One region of the Microbacterium testaceum StLB037 genome, then DNA from elsewhere that is predicted to be linked to it. Evidence: predicted binding sites of a transcription regulator. Region 1 holds the regulator's gene; the other holds the start of a gene.
The links. Region 1 encodes HspR, which represses chaperone genes until heat shock. Its sites were predicted from a motif close to AAGTTGAGTCNNNNNGACTCAACTT; they were not measured.
Positions count from the first base shown of each region.

Region 1 (7,325 bases):
TGCCGAGCCTCGTCGCGGATCGAGTTGCCGTAGTCGAACACCTCGGCGCCGCGCTTCTGGAACTCCACCATCGCCTCGACGTGGCGGGCCATGGACTCGCGCGCACGGGCGGTGAAGCCCTCGGGGTCGCGGGCCGACTCGGTGCGCCAGTCCTCGAAGGCGATGCCCGCGGGAAGGTAGGCGAGCGGGTCGTGGGCGGAGGTCTGGTCGGTGACGATGTCGACCGGCACGTCGCGGCGGAGCAGCTCGGGCAGCACCTCGGAGCTGTTGCCGACGAGACCGACCGAGAGGGCACGGCCCTCGGCCTTCGCGGCCAGCACGCGCTCGAGCGCGTCGTCGAGGTCGGTGGCGACCTCATCGAGGTAGCGCTTGCCCTGGCGGCGCCGGAGCCGCGTCTCATCGACGTCGACGATGAGCACGACGCCGCCGTTGAGCGTGACCGACAGGGGCTGGGCGCCGCCCATGCCGCCGCAGCCGCCGGTGACGGTGAGGGTCCCGGCGAGGGTGCCGCCGAAGCGCTTGCGCGCCACCGCCCCGAACGTCTCGTACGTGCCCTGCAGGATGCCCTGCGTGCCGATGTAGATCCACGAGCCGGCCGTCATCTGGCCGTACATCATGAGGCCCTCCGCCTCGAGGCGGCGGAACTCGGGCCAGGTGGCCCAGTCACCCACGAGGTTCGAGTTGGCCAGAAGCACGCGCGGTGCCCACACGTTCGTGCGGAACACCCCCACGGGCTTGCCGGACTGCACGAGCAGCGTCTCGTCGTCGTCGAGGTCGGCGAGCGTCGCGACGATCGCGTCGTAGCTCGCCCAGTTGCGGGCGGCCTTGCCCGTACCGCCGTAGACGATGAGGTCTTCGGGCCGTTCGGCGACCTCGGGGTCGAGGTTGTTCATGAGCATCCGCAGCGGGGCCTCGGTCTGCCAGCTCTTGGCGGTGAGCGTCGTCCCTCGTGGGGCGCGGATCTCTCGCGTTCCGGTCATGTCGTTCTGTCTCCTTCGACGTCGGACACCGCCCCGATCGAACGGCTCTCGGCGAGGAGCACGCGTCCGATCTCGGCGGTTCGGGTTTCGGTGGTGCGGTAGCTGGGGACGACGACGGAGAGGGATGCCACGGCCCGCCCGCCCACGAGGATCGGCGCCGCGATCGCGGTCACGTCGGCCTCGACGCCCTGGGTGACGACGACGTAGCCGTCGGGGCCGGTGCGCCCGGTCAACACCGCACCGGCCGCCGATCCGTTCAGGGGGATCGTTCGCCCCACCCAGCTCGCGTGGCGGATGGAGTGGGTGCCCTCGACGATGGCGATGTAGACGGCCGTCTCGCCCGCACCGCGGACGGCCAGGTAGCTCGACTCCCCCGTGCGGTCGACGATCCGAGAGAGAGCGGGCTCCGCGAGCGAGACGAGCGAATCGTTCGAGAGAGCGCGCGCGCCGAGCTGCACCAGCCGCACGCCCGCGACGTAGCGGCCGTCGTCCCCGCGGCGCACGAACTCCTGGGCCTCGAGCGTGCGCAACAGCCGCAGAGCGGTGCTCGCCGAGAGGTCGGCCGCGCGCGCGGCGTCCGCCAGCGTCAACGGACCCCGGTCGCACACGGTCGCGAGGAGCGACAGAGCCCGGTCGACGGTGCGCGTGGAAGCCTCGGTCATGTCGTTCAGTGAAACGCATATCCCACTGGATGACAAGAGGGGCGGCCTTTAGGCTGGACCCATGTCCCGACTGCAGGCCGACGCTCCCGCCGACCGCTGGGTGCCCGTGACGGGCTCCCTCGGATTCCGTGGCCGCCGCCACCGCAAGGCCGCCATCGGCATGCTCCTCAACCAGGCGAACACCGCCGCGGGCTCGACGCCCCGTCCCGGCGGCGGGGCTTTCGCGTGGATCCTCAGCCAGGCCGCTCCGCTGCTGATGCGCCGCGCGGCCGGGCGCGTGCTGGTGTGGGTGTGGAAGAGCGATCCGGAACTGCTCGTCGTGATGGCGCAGCTGCAGGAGGCCACACCGCAGCTGCGCACCGCACGGGCGATGATGCCGATGGAGTACGACGACACCGAGTCGTTCCGGAACCCCTACCTCGGCGTCGGCGAGAAGCTCGCCATGCCACTGCCGACCGACCCGAAGACGCCGCCGTTCGCCACCTACACGTGGGACACCGGCTCGCACTTCGTGACGGTCACCGCGGTCTGCTCCGACCGCGAGCGCTTCGGCACGATCATCGGCGCGGTGGACGACATCGCCCGGACGGTGCGCATCGTCGACGACCTGAAGCTCGGCGAGTCACCGACCGTGCTGAGGCTCGATCCGGCCTGACCCCGCCGAGGTGGCTGAGCTCGTCGAGGTGGCTGAGCTCGTCGAGGTGGCTGAGCTCGTCGAGGTGGCTGAGCTCGTCGAGGTGGCTGAGCTCGTCGAAGCCACCGGGCGACCGCGGCATCCCGGTCCCTTCGACAAGCTCAGGGACCTTGCCTCGCACTCAGGGACCTTGCCTCGCACTCAGGGGGCTCGCGGCGCGCGGGGCGGCGCTCGCGTCACACGGGAGCGGCGTCAGTCGCCGTGCGGATCGCGCGGACGCCACAACACGATGTCGGTCGCGCGGCGCACGCGCGCTCCGTGACGCAGGGTCACGACCGAGCCGGTCGCCCCCGCGGCGAACACGCGCGCCCCGGGACGCGACTCGCGCTCGGCCACCAGCTGCCGTTCGAGCTCGTTCACCCGACGCGACAGGTCGTGCACCTGGCGCTCGAGAGTCAACAGCCGCGCGATCGCCGGCAGGCTCATGCCCTCGCTCGACAGGCGGGCGACCTCGCGCAGCTGCTGCACGTGCCGACTCGAGTACCGCCGCGAACCACCCTGGGTCCGCGCGGGAACGACGAGACCGAGCCGGTCGTACTGCCGCAGGGTCTGCGGGTGCATGTTCGACAGCTCGGCGGCGACGGCGATGGCGAAGAGGGGGGAATCCTCATCGATCTCTCGGTCGGCCACGTCTTCTCCTCTCGCTCGTGCCGTTCGCCGGGGTCCCGGCATCCGTGGATCCCGGATGCCGAGCCCCGGCGTCGTGGTGTTATCGCGCCTTGGCCATCAGGTCGGCGCGGGGATTCTCTTTCGGCTCGAGCTCGTGGAACCGCTCGAGGGCCTCGCGGGCGGCGTCGTCGAGGTGCGTGGGGACCGCGACCTGGACTTCGGCGAGCAGGTCGCCGGTGCCCTTGGAGGTCTGGATGCCACGCCCCTTGACGCGCAGCACGCGCCCGGACGGGGTGCCCGGGGCGACACGCAGCCGCACCGGGTCGCCGCCGAGGGTGGGGACTTCGATCGTCGCGCCGAGCGCCGCCTCGGTGAAGGTCACGGGGACCGTCAGCCGCAGGTTGAGGCCGTCACGCGTGAAGACCGGGTGCGGACGCACCGCGACCGTCACGACGATGTCGCCGCTCTCGCCGCCGTCGGGCGAGGGACGACCTCGACCGCGAAGACGGATCTTCTGCCCGTCCGAGACGCCGGCGGGGATCTTCACCTTGAAGGGCTTGTTGTCCTCGCCCTGCAGGGTGATGGTCTCGCCCTTGGCCGCGGTGACGAAGTCGATCGTCGTACGCGCCGTGACGTCCGATCCGCGCTGCGGACCGCCGTACCCGCGGTATCCGCCCGTCGTCTGGCCGAAGCGTCCGGAGCCGAAGCCCCCTCCGCCCTGGTCGAACATCGAGAAGAAGTCCTCGAAGCCGGCGGGACCGCTCGTCGATCCCCCGCGCTGCTGACCGAATCGGCTGAAGACGTCGTCGAAGCCCCCGCCGCTCGCCCCCGGAGCCGAGAAGCGCGCCCCCGAGCCCATGGCCCGGATCTGGTCGTACTCCTCGCGCTGCTCGGGATCGTTGAGCACCGAGTAGGCCTCGCTGATCTCCTTGAACTTGGCTTCCGCCTTCGCGTCGCCCGGGTTCGAGTCGGGGTGATACTGGCGCGCGAGCTTGCGGTAGGTCTTCTTCAGATCAGCCGCGCTGACGCTCTTGTCGACACCGAGGACCTTGTAGAAGTCCTTGTCGAACCAGTCCTGACTCGCCATGTGTCCTCCTCTTAGGCCGGCACGGCGACGACGACCTTCGCCGGTCGCAGTTCGACCGAGCCGAGGCGGTAGCCGACCTCGACGACCTCGAGGATCGTCGTCTCGGTCACGCCCGGAGTCGGGGCCTGGAAGATCGCCTCGTGCTGCTGCGGGTCGAACACGTCGCCGACGGCGCCGTACGACACCACGCCGAGGCGCTCGGCCACGGCGCGCACTTTCTCGCCGATGGCCGCGAGGGGGCTTCCCTCGACGAGGTCACCGTGCTTGGCGGCCCGGTCGAGGTCGTCCATGACGGGCAGGAGGCCCTTCACGGCCTCGCCCTTGGCGCGCTCGATCTCGCGCTCGCGCTGCTCCTCGGTCCGCCTGCGGTAGTTGGCGTACTCGGCCTGCAGCCGCTTGAGGTCGATCAGCAGCGACGCTTCCTTGTCGGAGGAAGCGCCCTCTGCGGCGGCCTCGGGCGTCTGCTCGGCGCCGAGGATGTCGTCGATGGTCAGGCCCTCGGCATCCGGGTCCTGGCCGGCGTCCGTCTCAGGCTGGTCACCCGACGGCGCGGGGCCGGAGGTGTTCTCCTCCGGCCCCGTCTCGTCAGGACCGGCGCCCGAGCCCGTGGGCTGTTCGTCGTCCTTGTGTGCCATGGTCTCTGCTTACTTCTTCTCGTCGGGGTTCTCGTCGTCGACGACCTCGGCGTCGATGACGTCTTCCTCGGGGTTCGGCGTCTCGCCGTTGCCGGGCTGACCCACGTTGGGGTCGGCGGGCTCGCCCGCGGCCTGCGACGAGGCGTAGATGGCCTCGCCGAGCTTGCCCTGGCTGGCGTTCAGCTTGTCGAACGCGGTCTTGACCGCGTCGTCGTCGTCACCGGCGAGAGCCGTCTTGAGCGCATCGACGTCGCCCTGCACCTCGGCCTTGACCTCGGCGGGGAGCTTGTCCTCGTTCTCCTTGATCAGCTTCTCGATCGAGTACGACAGGGTCTCGGCCTGGTTGCGGGTCTCGGCGGACTCGCGGCGCTTCTTGTCTTCGGCCGCGTTCTCCTCGGCCTCGCGCACCATGCGCTCGATGTCCTCCTTGGGCAGCGACGAGCCGCCCGTGATGGTCATCGACTGCTCCTTGCCGGTGCCCTTGTCCTTCGCCGACACGTGGACGATGCCGTTCGCGTCGATGTCGAAGGTGACCTCGACCTGCGGGATGCCACGGGGAGCCGGGGCGATACCGGTGAGCTCGAAGGTGCCGAGGGGCTTGTTGTCGCGGGTGAACTCGCGCTCGCCCTGGAAGACCTGGATCGCGACCGACGGCTGGTTGTCGTCGGCGGTGGTGAAGGTCTCGCTGCGCTTGGTCGGGATGGCCGTGTTGCGCTCGATGAGCTTGGTCATGATGCCGCCCTTGGTCTCGATACCGAGGCTCAGGGGGGTGACGTCGATGAGCAGCACGTCCTTGCGCTCGCCCTTGAGGACACCGGCCTGCAGGGCTGCGCCCACGGCCACGACCTCGTCGGGGTTCACGCCCTTGTTCGCGTCCTTGCCGGTCTCCTTCTTGACGAGCTCGGCGACCGCGGGCATGCGGGTCGAGCCGCCGACGAGCACCACGTGGGCGATGTCGTCGACCTTGACGCCGGCCTCGCGGATGACGTCGGAGAAGGGCTTGCGGGTGCGGTCGAGGAGGTCCTTGGTGAGGTCCTCGAACTTGGCGCGCGTGATCGTCTCGCTCAGCGACACGGGGCCGGAGTCGGTCAGCGACAGGTAGGGAAGGTTGATGGACGTCGAGGTCGAGCTCGACAGCTCCTTCTTGGCCTGCTCGGCCGCTTCCTTCAGACGCTGGAGGGCGATCTTGTCACCCGAGACGTCGACACCGGTGGTGTCCTTGAACTGCTTGATGAGGTAGTCGACGAGACGCTGGTCCCAGTCGTCACCACCGAGGCGGTTGTCACCGGAGGTGGCGCGCACCTGGATGGTCGAGAAGTCGTCGTCCTTGCCCACCTCGAGCAGCGAGACGTCGAACGTTCCGCCACCGAGGTCGAACACGAGGATGAGCTCGTCTTCCTTGCCCTTGTCGAGGCCGTACGCGAGGGCCGCAGCGGTGGGCTCGTTGATGATGCGCAGGACGTTGAGGCCCGCGATCTCACCGGCTTCCTTCGTGGCCTGACGCTCGGCGTCGTTGAAGTAGGCGGGCACCGTGATGACGGCATCCGTCACGCTGTCGCCGAGGTACTCCTCGGCGTCGCGCTTGAGCTTCTGCAGGATGCGGGCCGAGATCTCCTGCGGCGTCCACTTCTTGCCGTCGACGTCGAAGGTCCAGGTCGTGCCCATGTGGCGCTTGACGCTCGAGATGGTGCGGTCGACGTTGGTCACGGCCTGGCGCTTGGCGGTCTCGCCGACGAGCACCTCGCCGTCCTTCGTGTAAGCGACGACCGAGGGGGTCGTACGGAAACCCTCGGCGTTGGCGATGACCTTGGGCTCGCCACCCTCGAGCACACTCACGACGGAGTTGGTCGTACCGAGGTCGATTCCCACTGCACGTGGCATATGTGTCTCCTTGCTTGTGAGTCCGACCGGTGCCGAACTCATGGTTCCGATGAAGTCTTCTCGCGGGTTGAGCCGCGATGACTCAAGGTTATCGCAGGGCTTTCCGGTCGTCAAGGAGACTTGATATGAATTGGCTCAACTTCCGGGACGGCTGGCCTTGCGCGCCGACGGGGGTTTGTCCCACTTGTGGCGGTTCATGTCCCACTTGTGGCCGGTCCAGGGGCGCTGAAGTGGCCATAAGTGGGACGAGGGTGGCTTGACCGGGGAGCGACGCGGCCCCGGGCCGGGAGCGACGCGGCCCCGCCGGGGAGCGAGATGGCTCCGGCGGAGAGCGAAGCGGCCCCACCCAGGGACGACGACGCCCCCGAACCCACAGGGGGACGGGGGCGTCGATGGATGCCGAACCTCGGGTCGCGACGAGCGCGGGCGAGGGGACGGATGCCGCGGACTCAGTCGCGGTCGCGGTCCCGGCGCTGCGGACGGTCGCTGCGCTTCGCCGAGCGCCCGCCCTGGTCGAGGCGCAGGTCGATCAGCTGACCCGAGATGCGGGTGTCGGCGAGACGGTTGATCGTGTCGCGCGAGAGGTCGGCCGGCAGCTCGACGAGCGAGAAGTCCTGGCGGATCTGGATCGCCCCGAAGTCGTTGCGGCGGAGGCCGCCCTCGTTCGCGAGAGCACCGACGATCTGGCGCGGCTCGACGCGCTGGCGGCGGCCGACGGCGATGCGGTACGTCGCGAAGCGACCCGAGCTTTCACGACGCGGACCGCTGTCGCGCGAA
Region 1 covers NC_015125.1:1,877,481-1,884,805, reverse strand. The annotation lists gene hutU (urocanate hydratase) at 1-980, opposite strand, end outside; gene MTES_RS08635 (IclR family transcriptional regulator) at 977-1,642, opposite strand; gene MTES_RS08630 (hypothetical protein) at 1,704-2,297, shown strand; gene MTES_RS08625 (heat shock protein transcriptional repressor HspR) at 2,529-2,966, opposite strand; gene MTES_RS08620 (DnaJ C-terminal domain-containing protein) at 3,046-4,032, opposite strand; gene MTES_RS08615 (nucleotide exchange factor GrpE) at 4,044-4,667, opposite strand; gene dnaK (molecular chaperone DnaK) at 4,677-6,548, opposite strand; gene MTES_RS08605 (DEAD/DEAH box helicase) at 6,998-7,325, opposite strand, start outside.

Region 2 (7,325 bases), 890 kb from region 1:
GCTCCCACGCCATGCGCATCCCGGCGCAGATGACGAGCTGGTCGTAGTCGATGCGCCCACCCGAGACGAGATGGACGCGACGGGTGTCGGCATCCACCGTGAAGACCTCGTCGCGCAGCCACCGCACCCCCGGAGGGATGACGTCGGCCTGGGCGCGCGCGGCCTCCGAGGCTCGGGCGGCTCCGCCGGCGATGTGCGACTGCAGGGGAGCGAAGACGTGGAGCGTCCGCGGCTCGATGACCGTGATGTCGGCCAGGCCGGCGCGGTGGAGGCGACCGGCGACCGACAACCCGGCGTTGCCACCGCCGATCACGACAATGCGGGGGTTCGTCATGTCCTCACGCAACGGCATGCCCCCGGTGTGCGCCAGCGCCTTGACAGCCGTGGCGGGGTGCCCGACTAGGCGAACGTCGTGGCGGCGACGCTGTCCTCGGCCGGCTCGGGCACGACGTACAGACCGGTGGGGGAGTTCGCCGTCGACATCAGGGCTTCGAGCCACGCGCGGTTCAGCGCCGGCGGGCGTCCGCCGTTGAACTTGAACACGAGGTTCGCTCGGGGGTGCAGCCACACCGAGGTGCGACCGCCGCCGGTGCTGATGTCGTCCTTCCAGACGAAGTAGAACGGTTCGCCGCGGCGCAGCTTGTTGCCGACCACGACCTGCAGGTGCGCGAGGAGCCGGTCCTCGAACTCGTTGCGGACCCCGCCCTCATAGATGAACTTGCCCACGTATCCCTCCCCGCGGGCCTCGAGCCCGCTGCTGCGTCCGTGCTATCGAAGCCGCTCGGCGGGGCAGCGCGGCCCGGCGCGCCCCGTCCGGGCGGCGCTTTGGGTACGAGTCTCAGCACCCGGGCGGTGTGCGGCGGGGACGACCCAGTAGTTTTCCCCGTAGTCCTCGCGCTGCCCGGTGCGTCGTCGCGCGGCTGTCAAGGGGCGGGTCCGGGTGCGGGAGCCGCGATGGGATGAGGGGGCCGTCAACGAAAGGATTCCCCATGAGCGACGCCTCGATCGACCCGTCCACCCCCGACGTCCCCGTCACCGACCCGGACGGCGGTCTCGCGGCCGCGCAGCCGCTGCGCGACGGAGACACCTCCATCGAGCCCGACCCCGCACTCGACCCCGCGCAGGCGGAATGGGACGCCACGACCGCCATCGACGCGGGGGTGGATCCCGAGGACATCAACCCGGCGACGGCGACCGGCGCTGACCCCGCCGAGATCCCCGCGGACGACAGTGACATCCCCCTCGAGGACATCCACCCGGAGTCCACCGGAACCGACTCGCAGGGCGAAGACCCCGGCATCGTCGAACTCGGCGAGGAAGGCCAGGGCGACCTCGCTCCCGAGGACCTCTGAGTCTCTCGCCCGTCCCGCCCCAGGTTGTCCGGGCGGGGCGGGCCGAACTCCTGAGATTTCGGGCAGCAACGCCCGGCTTCGCCCGTGGCGTCCGCCCCGGTACCGAAATCTCAGGAGTTTCGCCCGCACGCGGTCGAGCCCTCGCGCGCCGCCCGATCGACGGGACGCGCGGACCGCGACCCGTGACAGCGCACGACGAGGGGGCCGGCCCCGACGGACCGGCCCCCTCGGCACGGGTCACTGCTCGATGAGCTGCGGCGTGCTCTCGTGCGCCTCGATGACGCCGTCGTGGTCGTCGGTCGAGACGGCGATGCGTCGCGGCTTCGCCTTCTCGCTCACGGGGATCGTCACGCTCAGCACGCCGTTGCGGTACGACGCGCTGATGTTGTCGGTGTCGATGCCCTGCCCGAGGTTGAGCTGGCGGACAAACGATGCCGTCTCGCGCTCGCGGGTGATCCACTTCACGCCCTCGCCCGAGGCGAGGGTCCGCTCGGCGCGGATCGTCAGCAGCTGACCGTCGACGTCGATGTCGACCGAACCCGGGTCGACGCCCGGAAGGTCGGCGGCGAGGACGTAGTGGTCGCCGTCACGGTAGAGGTCCATCGGCATCCGTCGCGGTCCGCCGCCGCGCCGTGCGTCGAGAAGGGTCGACGCGAGGCGGTCGAGGTCGCGGAAGGGGTCGTAAGTGGCCATGTCGATTCTCCTTTTCGATCGGTCCGGACATCGGCATCCGGAAGGTTCTGTGAAGTTGAGTCGTGTCCGCTCAACTGCGTCCAGATTAGCACTCTCGGGTGGAGAGTGCCAAGGCCTCGGGTGCGCGATTGTGGCGCACGAAGTGCCCGCCGACAACCCCCATCCCGGATGCCGCGATCCCGACGTTCGCTGTCTGTCACGCGCCGCCCCGGTCACCTGACCACGATCCCCCCAGCGGTGCGGTGAGGAGAGACGATGTACTTCCACAGGCAAGAGCTTCAGCACTCCGCCACCCCCGACAAGCCCGACGCCGTCTACGCGCGCAAGCTCCAGGAGGTGCTCGGCGGGCAGTACGGCGAGATCTCGGTCGCGATGCAGTACCAGTTCCAAGCGTGGAACATGCACATGCCCGGCAAATACCGCGACCTCGTGTTCGGGATCGGCGCCGAGGAGATGGGCCACGTCGAGATGCTCGCGATCATGATCGCGCAGCTGCTCGAGAAGTCGCCGCTCGGCATCACCGAGGAGGCCGTCCAGGACGACCCGACCGTCGCCGCCGTCATCGGGGGGACCGACATCCAGCACGGCATCGTCGCGGGCGCCGGCGCGCGCCCGGTCGACTCCAACGGCAACCCGTGGCAGGGCAGCTTCATCACCGCGAGCGGCAACCTGCTCGCCGACTTCACCGCCAACGCCAACGCCGAGATGCAGGGGCGCGTGCAGGTCGCCCGGCTCTACCACCAGACCGACGACCACGGCGTGAAGGACCTTCTCGCGTTCCTCCTGGCCCGCGACACCATGCACCAGAACCAGTGGGCTGCGGCCGCCGCCGAGCTGCAGGCCGAGGGATACGAGTCGCTCCCCGTGCCGAGCAACTTCCCCTTGGACAAGGAGGATCGCGACGTGGCGTACCAGTACATCAACTTCAGCGACGGCACGCAGGCGGGCGACGGAACCTGGGCCTCGGGCCCGACCCCCGACGGCAAGGGGGAGTTCACCTACCTTCCCGAGCCGCCCGCGGGCGTTCCGATGCCCCCGCCCACCAAGCCCGACGTGCGCTTCTACGGCACGACCGAGCTGCCGAACACGGTCGAGAAGCTGGCCGGCCGCGCGCAGGACGCGCTGCACAAGGAATGAGCGGGACGGATGCCGCGACGCCGGGACCCTCGACGGTCTCGGCGCCGCGGAGCGGAGCGAGCTTCCCCGCCATGCGCGCGGCCAAGGTCCCGCGCGCGATCGTCGCAGGCCCCTACGGGCACCCGTTCCATCCGGTGGCGGTCACGATTCCCATCGGGGCGTGGTCGTCGAGCCTCGTGTTCGACCTGCTGGGTCTCGCCTCCGACGACCCCCGGGCGTTCGCGACGGGCTCGCGCTGGCTCATCGCCATCGGACTCGGGGGAGCCGTCGGCGCCTCGGTGCTCGGCTTGCTCGACATGTCGCGGATCCCCCGGGGGACGCCCGCGCGGCGCACGGCCGTGGCGCACCTCGTGCTGAATGTGACCGCGATGGTGTTGTTCTCGCTCGGCCTCCTGGTCCGGATGCTCGACCTCGGCCGGGTGCCGGTCGTCGCGTTCGGCCTGAGTGTCGTGGCATCCGCCGGCCTCAGCGTCTCGGGATGGCTCGGCGGCAAGCTCGCCTACCGCTGGGGTGTTCGGGTCGCCGACGAGAACACGCAACGCGAGGGATTCGAGTCCGCCTGACGCCCCCGGGCCCGTCGGGTCTCCGAGCCGGTGGAGGTCCCTGAGCCTGTCGAGGTCCCTGAGCCGGTGGAGGTCCCTGAGCCTGTCGAAGGGGCCGGCCCGGGCGGCCCGCCCGGGGGGCTTCGACGGGCTCAGCCTCCTCCGCCCGGTGTCGCGGGCGTGTGGGTGAGGTCCGCGAGCCTGTGGAGGTCCCTGAGCCTGTCGAAGGGGCCGGCCCGGGCGGCCCGCCCGGGGGGCTTCGGCGGGCTCAGCCTCCTCCGCCCCGTCCGAGCACTCCGGCGCGCTCAGGCAACCGGCGACGCGCGGGTCAGCGCGGGCGTCGGACGGGCACGCGCGACCAGCCCCCGCTGACGGCGCCCGTGTCGTGGTTCGCGGCGAGCACCGCACCGGGCGTCGGGGCTGCGGGGCGGCGACGCAGCCCGAGGACGCGCTGGAGCACGCGGATGAACAGGTCGTACACCCGAGGCGCGAGGAACTGCAGCGGACGGGTGACGAACTGCGCGGCACCGACGCCCACCTCGTTGCGCGGACCGCGCGTCACCCGCACGATCGCCCGCGCCACGCGGTCAGCGGCCACCACCGGCGGGAGAGGGAACGCGGTCCGCCCTGTGTAGTTCGCCGCGCGCTGGTAGATCGGCGTGTCGACGCTCGCCGGCAGCACCATCTTGATCCGGATGCCACGGTGCGCGAGCATCTCCTGCCGGAGAGACCGCGAGAAGCCGAGCAGACCGTGCTTCGCGGCGACGTAGGACGAGACGTACGGTCCCGCGACCTGCGAGTACAGCGATCCGACGAAGACGATCGTCCCGAGCCCCGCCGCGCGGAAGTGGGGGAGGACGGCGCGCGCCGCGCGCATGTGCCCGAGGAGGTTCGTCTCCATCACTCGATCGCGCACCTCGTCGGGGGTGTCTTCGACCGAGCCGTACGAGAAGACCGAGGCCGAGGCGACCCAGACGTCGATCCGCCCGAAGCGTTCGATGGTGGCATCCACTGCTCGTTGCGGGCCGTCAGCGGTCGCGAGGTCCATCGGGAGCGTCAAGACCTCCGCGCCGCGCCGGCGGCACTCCTCGGCGGCTGATGACAGGGCCACCGTGTCGCGCGCGACGAGCACGAGGCGAGCGCGTCGACGGGCGAAGCGGAGTGCCGCTGCGCGTCCGATCCCTCGGGAGCCCCCGGTGATGACGACGACGTGTTCCATGCGACTCCTCTTCTCGGGGCGGGTGCGCACGACCGTAGGCGGCGCGCCCGCCCCGAGCCGCGGGGGTTGACGGGGACCGGCGGCGACCGCGACGCACGCCGTCACGCGGAGATCGTCGACGACCCGCCGCTGCCGACGCCGTGAAACCGGCGTGACGCGCGCGGACTCCGCCGGACGGCCCGCCCGTGGAGCGCGGGTTCCGCGGGATGGCGCGCGAGCGCCGCCCCGACGCCGCGCCCGTCGCTCCTCCGCGCGCGATAGCGTCGTCGGGTGACGGATGCCGCGGCGAAGCCGCACCTCGTGCGAGCCCTGTGGGGCGCCACCCACCCCGGTCCCACGCTCGTGGTCACCGTCCTCTCGCTCGCCCTCGGCCTCGCGGCCGGCGTCGAGCCGGCGCGTCTCGTTCTGCTCGTGGTCGCGGTGTTCGCCGGGCAGGTATCGGTCGGCCTCTCCAACGACGCGATCGACGGCGCGCGCGACGCGGCGGTCGGCCGGACCGACAAGCCCATCGCCGGGGGCGCGATCACCCCGGAGCGCGCACTCGCGGTGGCCGTGGCATCCGCGATCCTCGCCGTCGTGCTTTCGGTGCCGCTCGGTCCGGGCCTCGTCGCCGCTCACGCGATCGCGCTCGCCTCGGCGTGGGCGTACAACGCGGGTCTGAAGTCGACGCCGTTCTCGATCGCACCGTTCGTGCTGAGCTTCGGGCTGTTCCCGTCGTTCGCGACGCTGTCCCTCGTCCCTCCCGCGCTCGCCGCGCCCTGGGCCTCGGTCGCCGGCGCGGCGTTGGGGGCCGCCGTCCACCTGACCAACGTCGTGCGCGACCTCGACGACGACCGGCTCACCGGGGTGCGCGGCCTCCCGCACCGTCTCGGGGCACGGGCCTCGGTCGTGCTCGCCGCGTGCGGGATCGGCGCGGGCGCGGTCGCCGTGCTCCTCGGAACGGATGCCACCGTGCTCGGCATCGTCTTCTTCGTCGCCGTGGTGGGGGTCGCTGCCGGGGCGGTGGTCGTGGTGTTCGTGCGGGCACCGGGACGGGCGGTGTTCCAGCTGACGATGCTGGCCGCGCTGCTTCTCGCCGTGCAGCTCGTCGTGGCGTGACGAGGACGCGGAGGCGGTCGGTGCGGGGCGGGTGGCTTCGACGGGCTCAGCCACCGGGGTCGGGGCCGGGGTGGCGCTTCGACGGGCTCAGCCACCGGGGTCGGGGCTGGGGTAACGGTTCGACGGGCTCAGTAACCGGGGTCGGGGCCGGGGTGACGCTTCGACGGGCTCAGCCACCGGGGAGTGCGTCCGCCGCCGTCGCGGGTGGCCCCGGGTGGCTTCGACAGGCTCAGCCACCCGGGGCACCCACTCGACGGGCTTCGACGGGCTCAGCCACCCGGGGCGCGCGCGCCGGCGGGCGGCTACCGCGGGCGCACCCGCAGGTGCGTCACGCCGCCGTCGACCTCGAGCGCGGTGCCGGTCGTCGATCCGGCGAGCGGACTCGCGAGGTACAGGATCGCGTGCGCGACCTCGTCGGGCGTGACCATGCGACCCGTCGCCTGGCGGGCGTCGAGGGCGGCCCGCTCGGCGACGGGGTCGGGGAAGTTCTGCAGCATGCGCTCCACGAACGGCGTCGACACGGTACCCGGGCTCACGCAGTTCACCCGCACGCCCTCGCGCACGTGGTCGGTCGCCATCGCGTAGGTGAGCGAGAGGATCGCGCCCTTGGATGCGTTGTACACGGCGCGCTGCGGCAGACCGTTCAGCGCCCCGATCGAGCACACGTTGACGATCGACGCGTGCTCCGAGCGCTTCAGGTACGGCAGGGCCGCGGCGCAGGCGCGCGCGGTGCCGCGCACGTTGATGTTCAGCACGCGGTCCCAGTCGGCCTCGGTCGCCTCCTCGACCGTTCCCACGCAGCTCACGCCCGCGCTGTTGACCAGCACGTCCACGCCGCCGAAGCGTTCCGCCACGGCCGCCATCGCGGCATCCACCGATTCCCGGTCGGTCACGTCGGCGGCGAATCCGGTCAGTCCCTCATCCAGACCCTCGGCGACGAGATCGAGTACCGCGACCCGCGCCCCCCGCGCGGCGAAGGCTCTCGCGGTCGCGAGGCCGATGCCCGAGGCTCCGCCGGTCACGACGACGGACAGTCCGTCGAACTCCCCGGCGCTCATGCCTGCACCAGCGTCTGACGGGCGCGACCGAGGCCGTCGATCTCGAGCTCGACGACGTCGCCGGCTCGGAGGTAGGGGGTGTCGGGAAGCCCGAGGGCCACTCCCGCCGGGGTGCCGGTGTTCACGAGATCACCCGGTCGCAGCACCATGAACTGCGACAGGTACCAGACGACGTACGCGACGGAGAAGATCTGCGACGCGGTCGAGCCGTTCTGCCGCTCGACGT
Region 2 covers NC_015125.1:2,765,685-2,773,009, forward strand. The annotation lists gene MTES_RS12580 (NAD(P)/FAD-dependent oxidoreductase) at 1-334, opposite strand, end outside; gene MTES_RS12585 (hypothetical protein) at 400-726, opposite strand; gene MTES_RS12590 (hypothetical protein) at 990-1,352, shown strand; gene MTES_RS12595 (Hsp20/alpha crystallin family protein) at 1,590-2,045, opposite strand; gene MTES_RS12600 (manganese catalase family protein) at 2,301-3,182, shown strand; gene MTES_RS12605 (DUF2231 domain-containing protein) at 3,179-3,745, shown strand; gene MTES_RS12610 (SDR family NAD(P)-dependent oxidoreductase) at 4,053-4,943, opposite strand; gene MTES_RS12615 (UbiA family prenyltransferase) at 5,214-6,041, shown strand; gene MTES_RS12620 (SDR family NAD(P)-dependent oxidoreductase) at 6,344-7,099, opposite strand; gene MTES_RS12625 (fumarylacetoacetate hydrolase family protein) at 7,096-7,325, opposite strand, start outside.
Region 2: a site for HspR is predicted at 2,098-2,122, ahead of MTES_RS12595 (Hsp20/alpha crystallin family protein). Genes of this name have one in related genera too.